2 regions of the Levilactobacillus sp. FUA 3915 genome follow, and region 1 is predicted to be linked to the other one. Evidence: riboswitches for the same ligand, from Rfam matches in the RefSeq annotation. Region 1 holds a riboswitch; the other holds the start of a gene.

Region 1 (7,506 bases):
AGGCCAAGGCGACGGAAATGATCGTCATGGGCTTCGTGGAACCCTTCACCAAGCAATTGCCAATGGAATACGCGGTTGAATTGAACCGCTTGATCAGTTTTGAAATGGAAGGGGCTATCGGCTAGGCCGGAGCTCAAGCAAAGGAGGTTCACCACAGATGGATGAAGCAAAACAACTGTCACCGGCTGAGGTCAGCGTCATGCAGGCCTTGGAAATGGTGATCGACCCAGAACTGGGCATTGATTTGGTCAACCTAGGCTTGATCTACGGCGTGCACGTCGATGGCGATTCCTGTCAGGTCGACATGACGTTGACCACGATGGGCTGCCCGCTGAGTAACGCGCTGGATGCAGCGATTATTCAGGTGGTCACGGCCGTCGAAGGCATCGAACACTGTGACATTAAGTTGATTTGGGAACCGGCGTGGAACATGGGCATGATGACCCGCTACGCCAAGGTAGCTTTAGGCATTCATGAATAGGGTGAGTTGATATGAATATTGGCATCTTTGTGGCTCGCCGCAAGGCCCTCAAGATTTCGCAGGTCAAGCTGTGTACGGGAATTTGCACGCAGGCGACGCTCAGTAAATTTGAAAATAATAACCGCGTTCCGTCGCTGTCGATTCTTAGCAAGCTTTGCGTGCGCTTGGGGCTCACGGTGGATGACCTCTACCAGGAAAGTGCGGAGACTGCGGTGCAGTTGCGGCACGACCTGGACAATATTGAAAAGGAACTGATGATGGAGAATTATCAGTGCGTTTTGAAACGGTTGGCGAAATTCAAACCCAACCAAATTGATGAGATCAACGTAAAGATGCAGTTCTGTTACCTGCGTGGGTGTGTGAATGCGCTGGTCAATCAACAACCGGACAAGATTCTCTTCGACTTCGCGCAGATCTTAAACGACCTGGACGAACGTCACCAAACGATTTTTACCCAGCTGGCCTTTCTGGGGTCGGGCATCATGTACGCGCGGCACCAGGAGACCCAGCAGGCGGACTTCTACTTTGACAAGGTCTACCAGCATATCAAGGCGTACCACCCGGACGACCATCTGGATGAACCCAATCGGTATTACCTGCGGATGTTGACGCTGATCTTCTTCACGGCGGAATTCTATGCGGGCCAGGAAAAGTATCGGCTGAGCAATCAACTGATTGACACCGGCGTGCAGCTGTGTTCCGACGAGCGGGTCACGTATTACCTGCCCCGCCTGAAGTTCTTGGCCACGCAAAACGCGGTCAATCAGGGCAAGCAACCGGCGACGATTCAACGCCTCATGGATGAGACGCTGGCCTTCACTCGCATCAATCAAAATGAAGTCATCGAAGTTAAGCTGGCGGCGTTGAAGTGTCAATTCAACCGGCAGTTGGCGGAGAATAAATAGGGTTGGTTAGGTGTCAGAACCAACGAACAAAGGTCGACTTTTTGCGAGAAGTCGGCCTTTTTGGTGTCTGAAGATTAAGTTTGTCCGGAAACTGAAAACGCTTCACTGACAGTATGTTATACTACAACTGTAGTAGGTATCCTGCTAAATGATTGTGACCATGACCAATTAACGGCAGTGAACATAATTTAAAGATTGAACCAAAATAGGACAAGGAGGATGGGCTTTGAATGAGAACGAAAAGTGGATTGATCGTTACTTTGAAAACGCCCCCGTTGCCATTATTTTATTCCAAGAAGATGAGATGCTAGCGTGTAATCAGGCAGCGCGGTGTTTGAAAGAAAAATTGAATTTTGATCCACATTACTTATATGAAATTGGCCACGCGGCGGTCAATCAACAGGGACGACCCGTAACGGATTGCCCAACCTGTGAAATCGCCAAACAGGCCCGAGAAGTCGTGGTGCCGGTCCTATCCGCTGAGGATGACTCGGTGGATGCAGGCTACTTGATGTTTTACAAGGCCTTGGACTTGCGACAACATATCTCCTCCTTAACGTTAAAGAGCTGCAGTTCTGTCAATCGGGGACTCCGACTGGCCCAAAATGAAGAAATCAGTCGCTACGTGGTCAAGGCCAACGAGGAAGACCGTCATCAAATTTCGGCGGACCTCCATGACAACGTTGCCCAGGGGCTGTATTTTGCGACGACCGGGGTCAAACGGTTGGCCAACTGTGACCTCAGCCCGGCCGAACGGCAACAACAGGCCGATGCGATTACCCAGCAACTCCAGGCCACCTTGGCCGAGGTCAAGAACATGGCGCTGGCGGTGCGGCCGTCAGTCATGGACGACTTTGGTTTATTCGCGGCGTTGCGGTCGCTGGCCACCCGCCTGCAGAGCACGACTGGCATTGCGATTTCGGTTGGCGGCAACGCTAAGCCGGAACAGCTATCGTCGGCGATTCAGAGTGCCATGTATCGGGTCGCCCAGGAAGCCATCAACAATGCCGTGAAACATGCCAACCCGCAGGAGATTATGCTCTTATTGGTTGAGCATAACCACTTTATTACCCTCCAAATTATTGATGACGGGGACGGGTTCGATGTGGCTAAACATTCCCAATTTAACGGCCACTCCCTAGGCTTGAGCGATATGCACGAACGCATCAAGTCATTGAGTGGGATTTTCCAGTTGGAATCTACGCCGGGCGTGGGGACCACGGTGTCGGTTAAGTTTCCAGTCTGCACGAGTAAGGGGAGCCTTCAACATGTATAAAGTCTTAGTAGCGGACGACCACGCAATCGTGCGGTCGGGCCTGAAAGCTATCGTGGATGATCAGCCGGATTACCAAGTCGTCGCGGAGGCGGCCAATGGTAATGATACTTTTGTGCGCGCCGGTCAGGGCGATATTGATATGATTATCATGGATTTGAGCATGCCGCCGGGTGAAAGTGGCCTGGTGACGACCAAACGGATTCACAGCCAGTACCCGAAAATTTGGATTTTAATTTTATCGATGCACGGCGAAGAGGATTATGTGGACCAGGCCATTAAGAACGGCGCGTCTGGTTATGTCCTGAAGAGTTCGCCGGATAGCGAAATCATCAATGCCATCACGACCATTGTGAACGGCCGGCATTACGTGGATGAGAACGTAATCTTGCTGAAGTCAGACATCAAGAATATCCTCACGGACGTGAACAAGACCAATCTGTGGGGCCACAGTCCGTTGTCCAAACGGGAGCGGGAAGTCATGCCGCTGGTGGCTTTGGGGTACTCCAACAAGGAAGTGGCGGCTAAGCTGAATATCACGACCAAGACGGTGGAGGCGCATAAGGCTAGTATTATGCGGAAATTGGATTTGACGTCGCACGTCGAGCTAGTCCGCTACGCCATCCACCACAAGTTAATCGAGTTCTAAACTGGCGCCTCCGGGCTGGTGAAAACTGGGCCTGGTCGCTGTGGGGACTGTCCGTTCCCGCCGGTGGGTTCAAAACACCCTGCTGTGGGGCCGGTTCCAGCCTGAGGGGCGGGCTTCCACCTCAACTTTGAGCCGAAGAGCGGTCTCAAAGGTTGTCCCGTGGGCTAGGCTGGGAGAATACCCCAGCCAAGACCACCGACACAGCCGGGCATTTTGACCCGCCTCTGGTCACTGACATTGCTCACAGCTAGGCCCAGTTTTACCATCCCTGCGGCTGGCACGGGTTTAGAACTGAAACTTGTGGTTATGGTCAAGGTGTTGGTTGTGGTTTGGTAGGATTGGACAGAATAATATTCTAAAATAACTATCTATGTAAAAAGCGCGTTCAGGTTTGAGCCTGAGCACGCTTTAATTTTTAGGACGATTCCGAATCAAGTATCTGATGATCCTGTAAATGCTCTCGCCGATAAGGGATACAAACCAGAGACTAAAGTAAATGCCGCTGAGTATTGAGGCGATTAGGCTTAAGATGTTCAGCTTGATTGCTACCAGCTCTAATATGGCAAAAGGGATAAAGAGTGCGTTTAGCAGCTTAAACCATTTAGAGTAGGTGTCAAAAATGTTAACTGGTTTCATGTAAACGGCCTCCACTCCGGCTATCGCTACGAAGAGTATAGACCTAGATTAGTGGTGGATGCTGATTTGCTGAAGTTTACGTCAATAAGGTTAGAATCTTTTACAAACGTAAAGGCCCTGAGAAATTTTCTCGGGGCCTTTGTGTTTGTGTCATGTGTGTGTTTAGTTAGTCATCATTCGTAAAGATACAGCGTGAAGGAAATCTGGCCATTTGTCAGATTACCGCTCGCCGTTGGGTATAAAACGTAGGTCGTATCGTGGTTGGCAACTAGTGCCTTCTCGACGCTGGCGACGATTTTGAGGCCCAGTTGGCCCTTGCCCATCGTTTCCAATTTGGCGTTGTGATGCTGGGGGTCAATCGCCGCTGCTAGATTTGTGATAGCTGGGAGATTGACCGTCGTAATTTTCTCGGCGTCTAAGTTCTTGATCCGCACAAGCTGGATGACGGCGGCCATGGACATTTGGTCGGGCGTCAGGTGATTAGACATGTAGTAATCGTACATCATTGCGAGGTGGTTATTGTTTTCGTAACCATCCTTTTGTAACTGCTTAATGACAAAAAGATTGAGCTGATTCTGGTCAGTAGTGTTCAGGGCCGTTGATAGGCTGAGTCCATCGGTAGCGAGCACTTGCTTGCGGTAAGTCCCGGACTTTAGAAAGCCGTGCCAGACCCAACCCGCAGTCCGTTTGTTCTTACTGACCACGTAGTAGTAACGGGCCACGTGCGTGCCGTGCTGGAGTAGCGCCGTCTTTTGGGCGACCCAGGTCGTGTGCGGAAAGTATTTCGTATTATGTAATTTGGCCGTGTGCTGTTGATTCCACAAATAGTGCGTCTGAGTATCCCGGTTATGGTAGTAGGATGGCCGCGACAGGCTGTAGCTGTCGGTCGTCACGTACTGGCTCGCGTGCGCGGCAGTAGGCCATATTAGAATGGCAGACAGTGTTAAAACAGTTAAGATAACGATCTTTTTGAACATATAATCCCCTCCACTGCCTAGTATACCAGTCTGCCGTTTGATGTGAGAGATAATCCAATTAACGTTCAATCAGTCCAGCATATTATGAGTTGCTTTTGAATTTTACACCCGGTATAGTCGGGATTAACTGAAAAAGACACTAGGGGTGCCAGTCGGCTGAGATGGACACGTGCCAATCCCTTTGAACCTGTTGAGCTAAGACTCGCGTAGGAAAGAGGTCGGTCTGCTGGAAATGCCAGGGGAGCCGTCGTCGTGGGGAACGGGGACTTTTTTGGTAAATTTGCAGTAGGAGTGTGACGAGGATGTCCAAGAAAGTGTATCCGATAACGCTGACCGCCATGTTGGTGGCGTTGGCCGTGATTGGTGGGAGTGTGTTTTCCTTTACGATTGGGGTCGCCAAGGTTGCCCCGGTTCAGCATTTGATCGACGTGGTCTCTGGCGTTTTGTTGGGACCGTGGTGGGCTTTGGCGCAGGCATTTTTGACCTCGGTGATTCGCAATATCATGGGGACTGGCACAGTGTTGGCCTTTCCTGGCAGTATGATTGGCGCGTTTCTTAGCGGCTGGCTCTTCCAGAAAACGGGGAAGCTCCTAGCCGGCGTCTGCGGGGAACTACTGGGGTCGGGCGTGATTGGTGCCTTCGTGGCCTATCCCATGGCCGCTTGGTTGATGGGGACGACCGGGGCCGTCTGGCTGTTTCTACCCAGTTTCTTCATGAGCGCCTTGGTCGGGGTTATCTTGGCTTACGCGCTCTTGAAGAGCATGTGGTCGACCGTGATTGCACCACGATTGGATAAGCTTCAGGGCAAGTAAATGGGTGCAAAAAAGAGTCTGGGACAGACAAAACCCCAGACTCGATTTTTGTGTCCCCACTCTTGCCGTATCTTAAGCTAAATCGAGTCCGTGAATGCAATTAGCGTACAACCAGTCTTTCAGTTGTCGACCGTCATTAGTTTCGTAAAATGGCGCTAACAACTCGTTAAAGGTTTCCAATTGCTGTTCGTTGACGGTGATGATACCGACACCCATGGGAATAGCTAGATAGTTGATGGTCAAGAATGCTGTACGCTTATTTCCGTCCCAGTAAAACTGATTACGCATCATCAACAGCAATAGATCCAGCAAGCATTCAGTCTGTGTTTTGTCTTGCGCTAAAGTTACGTTGATCAGCTCCGGAACTTGGTCTGCAACTGGAATGTCTGGGACGTATTCCGTATCATCTAACGTAACATTGACTGTACGGATATGACCGTGGTCAAGCGAATCAGCTTGGGCGACCAAGCGATTGATCTCATTGCTGATAGCCAGTGAATAGGGGGCCTGATTGTCGATAGCGAATTGCCAACCGCGTTTTAAATTAACGATAGTGGTGATGTCGTCCGTTGAGATGCCAGACACTGACATCCCTTCAACAATGGTCCGCGTCTGAGGTAACGTGGCATGCGTGCCTTCAAACTTGGAAGTCGCGTAGATCAAGTTGACCAGGTTCTTTTTAGCAAAGAACTGCGCTTGTTGCTTAGTCATTTTAAATTTATCTGTAAATTGCATGGTGTCACCTCCTGTAAGGCGTACTCGTATAGTAATATTAGCATAGTTAGGCCCGGGTTTGGGAGTGTCAAATTTTTTGTGTAAATGGAAGTCCTCTCCCATTAGCTAGCTTCTAATACATGGATTCTAACGTATCTTGAATTTGCTTGAAACCTCGATGCGTTCGCTCAAAATTTTGGCCGTTGTAGTCACGAATAACTGTGACCAGAACGCGTTCTAGTGCTGGTTCATTTGGAAATTGTTCTTTCTTCTTTGTCTGCCGTTTTAGCTTCTTGTTGAATGATTCAATGAGATTTGTGCTGTAGATGCTACTGCGTATCGCAGCTGGAAAAGTGAAACAGGTCAAGAGATGAGGATTATTTTCTAGCTTGCCCGTTACTTTTGGATACGCCTTTTGCCACTTGTCTATGAAGTCAGCTAAGGCCTGTTTTGCGTCGTCCATGGTAGCTGCTTGATGGATCAGTTTGAAGTCGTTAAGGACCTCTTGTCGGTCCTTAGTTCGAACGTGAGCTTCAATGTTCCGACTGACGTGGATCAGGCACTGCTGGAGCTTAGCCTTAGGGAAGTGGTCACCAATTGTGTTGGTAAGGCCGACTAAGCCATCGGCCACGAATAAGAGGACTTCTTTTACACCACGCTGCTGAATGTCCACGAGAAGCTCTTCCCAAACGGTACTGGATTCAGTTGGAGCGACTTGGTATGCTAGGACCTCTTTCATACCATTTGGTCGAATGCCAATGGCGATATGCACGGCTTCTTTAGCCACTGAGTCCCGGCGCAGAGGTAAGTATGTTGCGTCCACATAAATGACTGCGTAACGACTCGCTAGAGGGCGCGTCTTGAAGGCGTTGACCTGTTGGTCAACGACCTTCGTGAGGTTTGAAACCGTTTGTGGTGTGTAATGAGCACCATACATTTTCTCAATCAAATCCGCGATCTCACTAGTGGTAATCCCTTTTTCGTAGAGCTGGACAACCGTGGCTTCTAAACCATCCGTTTGGCGTTGATAGCTTGGAATAGTTTGCGTATTAAAGGCGC
Region 2 (7,506 bases), 990 kb from region 1:
AAACAGGTCGGCCTTCGGGCGGGCCTGTTTTTCTATGGAAAAGAGTGCGGAGCGGGGCGGTTAGGTCCTGAGCATTAACGTCGGTTCAGTGATGGCCCTGGGCTTGGGCCATTGCTGAACCGGGGTTAAGCGCAGGGACCTGCCCCGCGTAGCACGTTTCGGAGGCCGCCAGGACCGGGAATGTTCCGTGGAGAAACAGACAAATGATTTAAAACAAGATAAAATCTAAGGATTAACCCCGGACCTGGGGCATTTTCGTTACGGTGTTAAGCGGAACCAGTTGCCTCGCGTAGCACGTTTCAGAGGCTGCCAGGACCGGGATTGTTCCGTGGAGAACCAGTCCCAACGACAAAGAAATCCATCAAAATCAAAAACGCAGTCGCCATAACCTGAGAACCAACTCAGATGATAGCGACTGCGCTTTTAAATTAGCCAATAATAAACAAGGTCATAGATACGAAACTGAGTGACCTGTGTCAGTGACCAGAGGTGGGCCAAAGTGGTCAGCGAGGTGGAAGACCGCTTCTCAGGCTGGAACCGCGCCCCCACAGCAGACCACTTTGAGCCCACCACCGGGAACGAACAACAGAGGCAATCAGTTGGAGTGGAACCAGTCGCTTTGATTGCGGCGCACGTCCTTGCGAATCCCAAAGAAGTAAACCAAGAATGCCGCCACGGCAACGCCTAAGATGATGGTCCAGAACCAATTTTGTGTATGAATAAAGGTAAAGTAAGCAAACCCTAACGTGCTTAACCCGATTAAGACCAGGTTGAAAGGCAGGTGTTTACTATGGATAAACGCTACTGCTAACCCCAAAATGACGGCGCCACCGAACATGTTGTCGCCGCTTAGTTTACTACCTGGGTCCTTGAGCAACGCGTAAATTTCAATCGCGATGCCCAAAATCAGTGCCAGGTAGCCAAAAAACTCCAAGAATGTCAGTCGTTTCATGACGACACCTGCTTTCTCTAATGCGTGTATCTATTATAACGCAGGTTCACCGGGTTGAAAATACAGTTGCTTATGGGTTAAACGGGCATTGTTTGCGCCTCCAGGCTGGTGAAAATAGGCCGGGACGCTGTGGCGCGGTAGGTCGTTCCCGGCGGCGGGCTCAAAGCGCCCTGCTGTGGGGTCGGTTCCAGCCTAAGAAGCGGGCTTCCACCTCACCTTTGAGCCAAAGGGCGGTCTCAAAGGTTGCCCCATGCTCTAAGTAGAGAAAATCACTCTACTAAGACCATCGACACAGCTGGTCACTTTGGCCCGCCTCTGGTCACTGATATCGTCCAGCTGAGCCTATTTTCACCAGCCCTGCGGCTAACACTGGTTTAACCCATGAACTGGTATTTGGTGGTGTTTGTAACAGTCCCGTCTCTGGTCACTGATACCGGTCTGCCTAGCTTATTTTTACCAGCCCTGCGGTTGACACTAGCTTTAACACATAACCTGGTATTTTCGATTAGTCAGCTAGCGGATTGCTAATTATAAAGTTTTATCCGTCACTTAACTTACCCTATAAGGAGTTATTGCCTGAGTGATTAAACCAATTTCACAGCCATGCAAAAAGGACCAACCCAGTGGCCAGTCCTTCAATCGTTAATTCGTTGTCAGTGACGACGATTTCTTACTCGGCGTCAACGACCAGTCCTCGTGGTCTAACGCCATTTGCCAGAAGTTTAGTTCGTACCAGCTACTCTTTTCAAAAATGGCTAACAGCTGGTGCGTGTTTTCTGGGGTGGCGACATAGTTGGCGAGGGCTAATTGGTCCTTCATAGAACCGGTATAGTCGTCCGCGTTGTAGGTGTCGATCCAGGCCTGATAAATGGGGACGGGGGAACCGGTGCCGGCTAATGTCTGACCAATCTCCGCGTACAGCCAATAACAGGGGAGTAATCCCGCCACCGCACCGGCCGGACCCGCCGTCATCAAGGACCGGTAGAGGTGACTGGTATAGGCGTAACCCGTGGGAGCGACGGCGGTATTGGTGACTTCTTCCGGCGTGATATTTAAGCGGTCAAAGAAGGTTTGCCGCACCGCAATTTCACCCTGACGGAGGCTCTCTGCCCCGGCCCTTAGCTGTTTGACGACGCGGGGGTCCTGGCTTTGGTCGGCGGCTAAATCATGGAGTTTCCCAAATTCGTGGAGGTAGTAATGGTCTTGAATGAGGTAGTAGCGGAACGTGTCGCCGGGTAAGGTGCCGGCCTGCAGCTGTTGGATGAAGGGATGGCGTTTGGAGGCGTCCCAGCTAGCTTGGGTGGCCGCGTGTGCTAAATCAGTAAACATCATGACAGAAACTCCTTTTCTAAATTAGGGTAAGCCAATGAAGAGACCGACTTGAACCAGAATCAGACTAATGCCGCAGAGCCACCAGTCGCGGGCCCGCAAAGCTACCGTGACGGCGTGCGTCCGGGGTGCGCCTTCCACAAAACCGTGGGAGGTCATGGCGGCGGCGAGCTGGTCCGACCAGTTCATGGCGGCCAGAATCACTTTGAAATACAACTGGGGCGACCAGACGTGGAGGACTTGCCCACGCATCAACGCTGCGGCCTTAATGGTGGCGACCTCTGCCTGAATCTTCGGCATCAGGTTGAAGGCGGCCAGGAAGCCATAGGCAAATTTCGACGGTAGTTTGGCGTTTTGCTCCAGCGACCGGGTCAGCGTCAACGGGTCCGTCGTTTGGGTGAAGAGCCCGCCCATGTAAACGTAAACGAACATCCGCGTGAAGATGACGATGAGAAAATGGTGGGTGGTCGTTCCCTGGAGCGCTAACGACCAGACTAGAGCGCTGGCGAAGAAGAGCGGCACGACGGTTAGCCACAGGAGGCGTTTCCATTTCACGTGGCCCACGAACATCAGGATTAGACTAATGATGATCAGGGCGACGTTGACCGTCCACACCTGGGTGAAGGACACCTCGAGAGCAATCAGGATGACGAGCGCTAATTTTAAACTCGGATTCATGCTGGGGCCCCCTTGTAGGTGAGATGGTGGTCGGCCAGGGCGAGGTGTAAGGTGATGAGGTCGTCCAGGCCGCTGAGTTGGTGGCTGATCATGATTAGGGTCAGGTGAAGGTCGCGCTGAACGGTGGTGAGAATGTGCATGACCACTTGAATCGACGCGAAGTCCAGGCCCTTTAGCGGTTCGTCGAGGAGGAGAACCGCGGGTGCCATGATCAGCATGCAGAGTAATTGGAGCTTCTTTTGCTGGCCGCTACTGAGCGAGTAGATGATCTGCTCGGTGTGCTCGGCCAGGTTGAGTTGCGTTAAGAGGTCTTGGACCCGTTCGGCCGTGAAGTAGTCGCGGTTGCCAAATTTGCGGGAGAGTGCGAGTTCCTCGGCCACGGTCACGTTGAGAAATTGCGAGCTGGCCGCCTGGAACATGAGGCCCACGGACCGCGCGTACTGCTTGCGGGGGAGCTTTTGAATGTCGGTCCCGTCGTAGGTCAGGCGTCCTTGGTATTTGCCAAGGCGGACCAGCGCCCGAAAGAGGGTGGATTTGCCACTCCCATTGGGGCCGGTGATCAGGGTCGCTTGATGGGCAAATAGCGCCAGATCTTGCGGTGCCAATAGTTCACGCTCACCGTGTCCCAGGCGCAGTTGCGTGCCCTGCAGACTGATGGGCAGTTCACCCGGTAAAGTGACGTGAGTCAGCTGAAGCTTATCGGGGGTAAACGCCGCGAACCGGGCCTGCGTATCTGCTGGCGACAAGAGGGTCAGCTTCCCCATATCCAGCACGGCCAGATGGTCCACCCAGCGGTCGTAATTGCTGAGGTCGTGATCGGCGAGGATGATGGTCTTGCCGCGCTTGGTACACAGGGCGACAAGCTTTTCGAGCAGGGCCAGCCGCGTTGGCGGGTCGATGCTGGCGAAGGGTTCGTCCAGCAAAATGACGTCGCTGTCCATGGCCACGATGATGGCGAGGGCCACCTTCTGTTGTTCACCACCGGACAGCTGCATCAGTAGCCGGTCTTGTAAATCGGTGATGCCGATGAAATCGAGGGCGGCGGTGATTTTGGCGGGGATGTCAGCCGGGTCAATGCACTGGTTTTCCAGGGCGAACCGCAACTCGTTTTTCACCGTGTCCATGGTGAATTGCGTGCTGGGTTCCTGGAAGAGCATGGCGACGGTGGCGGCCCGCTTGGTTGGGGCAATGTCGGCCAGTGGCTGGTCGTTAAAGGTGATACTGCCAGCGGTTGGCAGCGGGGTGAGCCCCGCAATCAGCTTGAGCAGCGTCGACTTGCCGCCACCGGAGACCCCGGTTAATAGGGAAAACTTGCCACTGGGAAACGTGACGTTCAGGTCATCGAGGACGGGCCGGGAACGTTTGGGATAGGTAAATGTCAGTGAATGAACCGCTACGGTGGCCACAATGATTCCTCCAATTCTACAATGATGTTGCTGGGTTACGGGTACGCGTGGGAGTCGCCTTGCCGGTCGGTGAAAATGGACCGTGACGCTGTGGGCGGACACCCGAAGCCTGAGGAGCGGTCTTCGGGCTCACTTTGAGCCGCGAAAACCGCGTCTCAAAGATGCCAATTCTCTAAGCGGCAAGGTCCCCGCTAAGAGAATTCTCACGGCTGAGTCCATTTTCACCGACCTCACGGCTGATACGGCGGTAACCAGCAACGTTGGTGGTTACGGGATTCAGGGCCACCTTCACCTTGTGGTGGGTGGTCGTGAGTTAGCTGTGATTAATTTGGTATCGAAGCTGTTAAGCTTGTGTTCGGTTGGGTAATCTTTGACCCTTGGTGCGGTCAGAGATTGGATGGATAATAGGATGAGAAAATTGTTCAAGAATGATTGATTGGGGTGCAGACAGTGCCGGCCGTGAGGGAAAAGAAAATTGGCTCAGCCGAGGTTTAAGCCGTCCTGCCCCCAGCGTTCCGGTCAATTTTCTTTTCCCGGTAAAGCGCATGGTAAAATCAACCGTTATTTGACGTTTGGTAAGACGTGCGCGCGGGCTAGTAGGTTGGTGATCAGCTTGGTTAAGACGCCACCGAAGAGGAAGACCGAGCAGAAACGGACCGCGAACAGGAGAATCAGGAAACCAAAGTGGTAAGCGGAGTACCCACTGCGGACCAGGTCCCAGGCGAAGGTGACAATCGTGGTGGTCAGCGCGGTCAGAACCAGCGTGACCCAATTGTATTTCTTGTAGCGCATGGCGGCGAAGCCAATTTCAGCGCCCAGTCCTTGCACGGCGCCGGAAATCAGCGTGCTAGCGCCCCAGATGCCGCCCAGGAACATTTCCACAACGGCGCCGAGAAATTCGCCCAGCGTGGCCGCCCCTGGAATCCGGATGATAAAGCCGGCCAGGGGACCCGCCATGACCCAGACACCCAGCAAAATTTCGTTAGCCAGGGGTTGGAGCCCAAATGGGGCGAGGGCCGCTGCCAATAACGTGTAAACGGGATTAATGACCCAGAAAATAACCCCCATAAAAATTGCTAAAATTGTGACCAAAATAATATCTCTAATATGCCAAGCCTTCATAACCCGATGCCTCCTAGAATTTTTTGACAGGGGAGTCTATTGTGAAAAAAATCCCCACTAAGAAAGTGCTTAGTGGGGTTCATTGACAGCATAAAAGTACGCATCCCTTCGCTGGTATTAACCAGAGCAGGTTCAATGGGTTTGATCTCAGCCGTGAGGCACCCCAGTCGTATTTGATTGACTCTAGCGTAACTAATTTGCTGGGTAAATGCAACCATTGCCCAAAATAATCGTGCCTAGTCGTTGATTTATTCAGGATGGAAACGTTTTTTACAATTTCGTTACGACCGGGATATTTCACGTCTAAAGCGGTTAATCGGGCTATCCGTTGCGGGGCAAGAGTGCTATTCTAATAGTTGGTTATCTTAATTATTATACGATAGGAAGGATTTAACTCATGAGAAATTTACATATGAAACGCGGCCTGATGGCGTTTGCCGTGGCCTTAACGGTCGGCGGCACTATCAGCGCTGTCGTGCCTGCCAACGCTGCTTCAGCCTACAAAACGGTCAGCACGAAAACCATTAAGAAGACGGCCTACCACAAGAAACATGCCAAGGGAGCCATTTATAACAAAGCCCACACCCGTAAGGTCAGCAACCTAACGACCCACCCGCACACGACGTGGTACGCCACGAAGCAGGCGACGCTGAAGCATGGCAAGTCGACCGGCGTTTATTTCTACGTCAAGAACAGCAAGAATAGTGTGAAGGGCTGGGTTTGGCACGGCTACCTGAAGAAGGGGAAGGCGCCATTTGTCTTGACCAAGGCCAAGGCGGCGGTTGCCATGAACGCCAAGACGGGGAAGGTCGTTTGGTCCAAGAACGCCAACACCGCACGGCCCATCGCGTCCGTTTCTAAATTAATGACGTTATATCTGGCTTTGAAGAAGGTTGATGGCAAGACCAGCAACTGGAATCACAAGGTCAAGATTACCAGCCGTGGCTTGGTTTCCATGAGCCGGAGTGCCGACTGTGGGGGCTTCCATTTCAAATTGAATCATAGCTACACCGTCAAGCAACTGTACTACGCGGCATTCCTGGATTCGTCCAACAACTCCGCTATCGCGCTGGGCAAATGGGTCAGCGGCAGTAACGGCAAGTTTATCAAGAAGATGAACGCCCAAGCCAAGTCCTGGAAATTGGGTAAGGCCCACTTCGTTTCAGCTTCCGGTCTGGAAAACAGCGACCTGCGGCGGTTCGGTTACGGCTACGGTAAGGCCAACGCCAACAAGGTTTCCGCTAAGGACGTTGCCATTATTGCCCGGCACCTGATCACCAGCTACCCCCGTATCTTAAAGGATGGCAAGATTGGCTCGATGAAGGTCAACGGTCAGGTCTGCCACAACTACAACAACCTGTTGAAGGGGCGGAAGTACTACCGCGCCTCACTGAAGGTCGATGGGTTGAAGACGGGTTACACGCCGCTGGCTGGGTACTGCTTCGTGGGTACCGGTCAGAAGAAGGGTAAGCAACGTGTGATCACCGTTGTGTTGCATGATGAGAACGAGTTCACGGAGACGAAGTCCTTGATGGATCACGCCTACCGCCTCAGCAGCATGAACAACTAATCCTGGGTTTAAATTTGTGTTGTGGACAGCGCCTCCGGGCTGGTGAAAACTGGGCCTGGTCGCGTCCGTTCCCGGCGGCGAGCTCAAGGCACCCTGCTGTGGGGTCGGTTCCAGCCTGAGAAGCGGGCTTCCACCTCAACTTTGAGCCTGAGGGGCGGTCTCAAAGGCTGTCCCATGCTCTAAGCTGAGTGAGAAACCTCAGCTAAGACCATCGACACAGCCGGTCACCTTGGCTCGCCTCTGGTCACTCCCACGACCGGCCCAGTTTTCCCAGCCCTGCGGCTGACACTGGTTTAGCCCGCAGGATTGGTTGTTTTGCTTCGTGGAGGTGGCTGACTGCTGGGGTTGTGTTGTGGTTGGTCAGATTCACGTAATAGCCATAAAATTGTTTTGAAAAGGTCCTACTGAGAGTTTTCTTGGTAGGACCTTTTTCGTGGCTTGAATTGTGT

The links. Region 1 has a riboswitch for thiamine pyrophosphate ahead of thiW (energy coupling factor transporter S component ThiW). Riboswitches for the same ligand answer to the same signal wherever they lie in the genome.
Region 2: linked by a shared signal. The riboswitch ahead of ACEPST_RS09240 (ECF transporter S component) and the one ahead of thiW (energy coupling factor transporter S component ThiW) in region 1 are both predicted to bind thiamine pyrophosphate.

Annotation. Positions count from the first base shown of each region.
Region 1 is NZ_CP168704.1:989,778-997,283, reverse strand. It holds gene sufB (Fe-S cluster assembly protein SufB) at 1-125, shown strand, start outside; gene ACEPST_RS04850 (metal-sulfur cluster assembly factor) at 158-481, shown strand; gene ACEPST_RS04845 (helix-turn-helix domain-containing protein) at 493-1,386, shown strand; gene ACEPST_RS04840 (sensor histidine kinase) at 1,613-2,662, shown strand; gene ACEPST_RS04835 (response regulator) at 2,655-3,308, shown strand; gene ACEPST_RS04830 (hypothetical protein) at 4,118-4,921, opposite strand; TPP riboswitch at 5,053-5,151, shown strand; gene thiW (energy coupling factor transporter S component ThiW) at 5,224-5,733, shown strand; gene ACEPST_RS04820 (filamentation induced by cAMP protein fic) at 5,806-6,468, opposite strand; gene ACEPST_RS04815 (IS256 family transposase) at 6,581-7,506, opposite strand, start outside.
Region 2 is NZ_CP168704.1:1,983,504-1,991,009, forward strand. It holds gene ACEPST_RS09220 (hypothetical protein) at 596-952, opposite strand; gene tenA (thiaminase II) at 1,595-2,284, opposite strand; gene ACEPST_RS09230 (energy-coupling factor transporter transmembrane component T family protein) at 2,306-2,959, opposite strand; gene ACEPST_RS09235 (ABC transporter ATP-binding protein) at 2,956-4,365, opposite strand; gene ACEPST_RS09240 (ECF transporter S component) at 4,927-5,487, opposite strand; TPP riboswitch at 5,574-5,663, opposite strand; gene ACEPST_RS09245 (D-alanyl-D-alanine carboxypeptidase family protein) at 5,885-7,057, shown strand.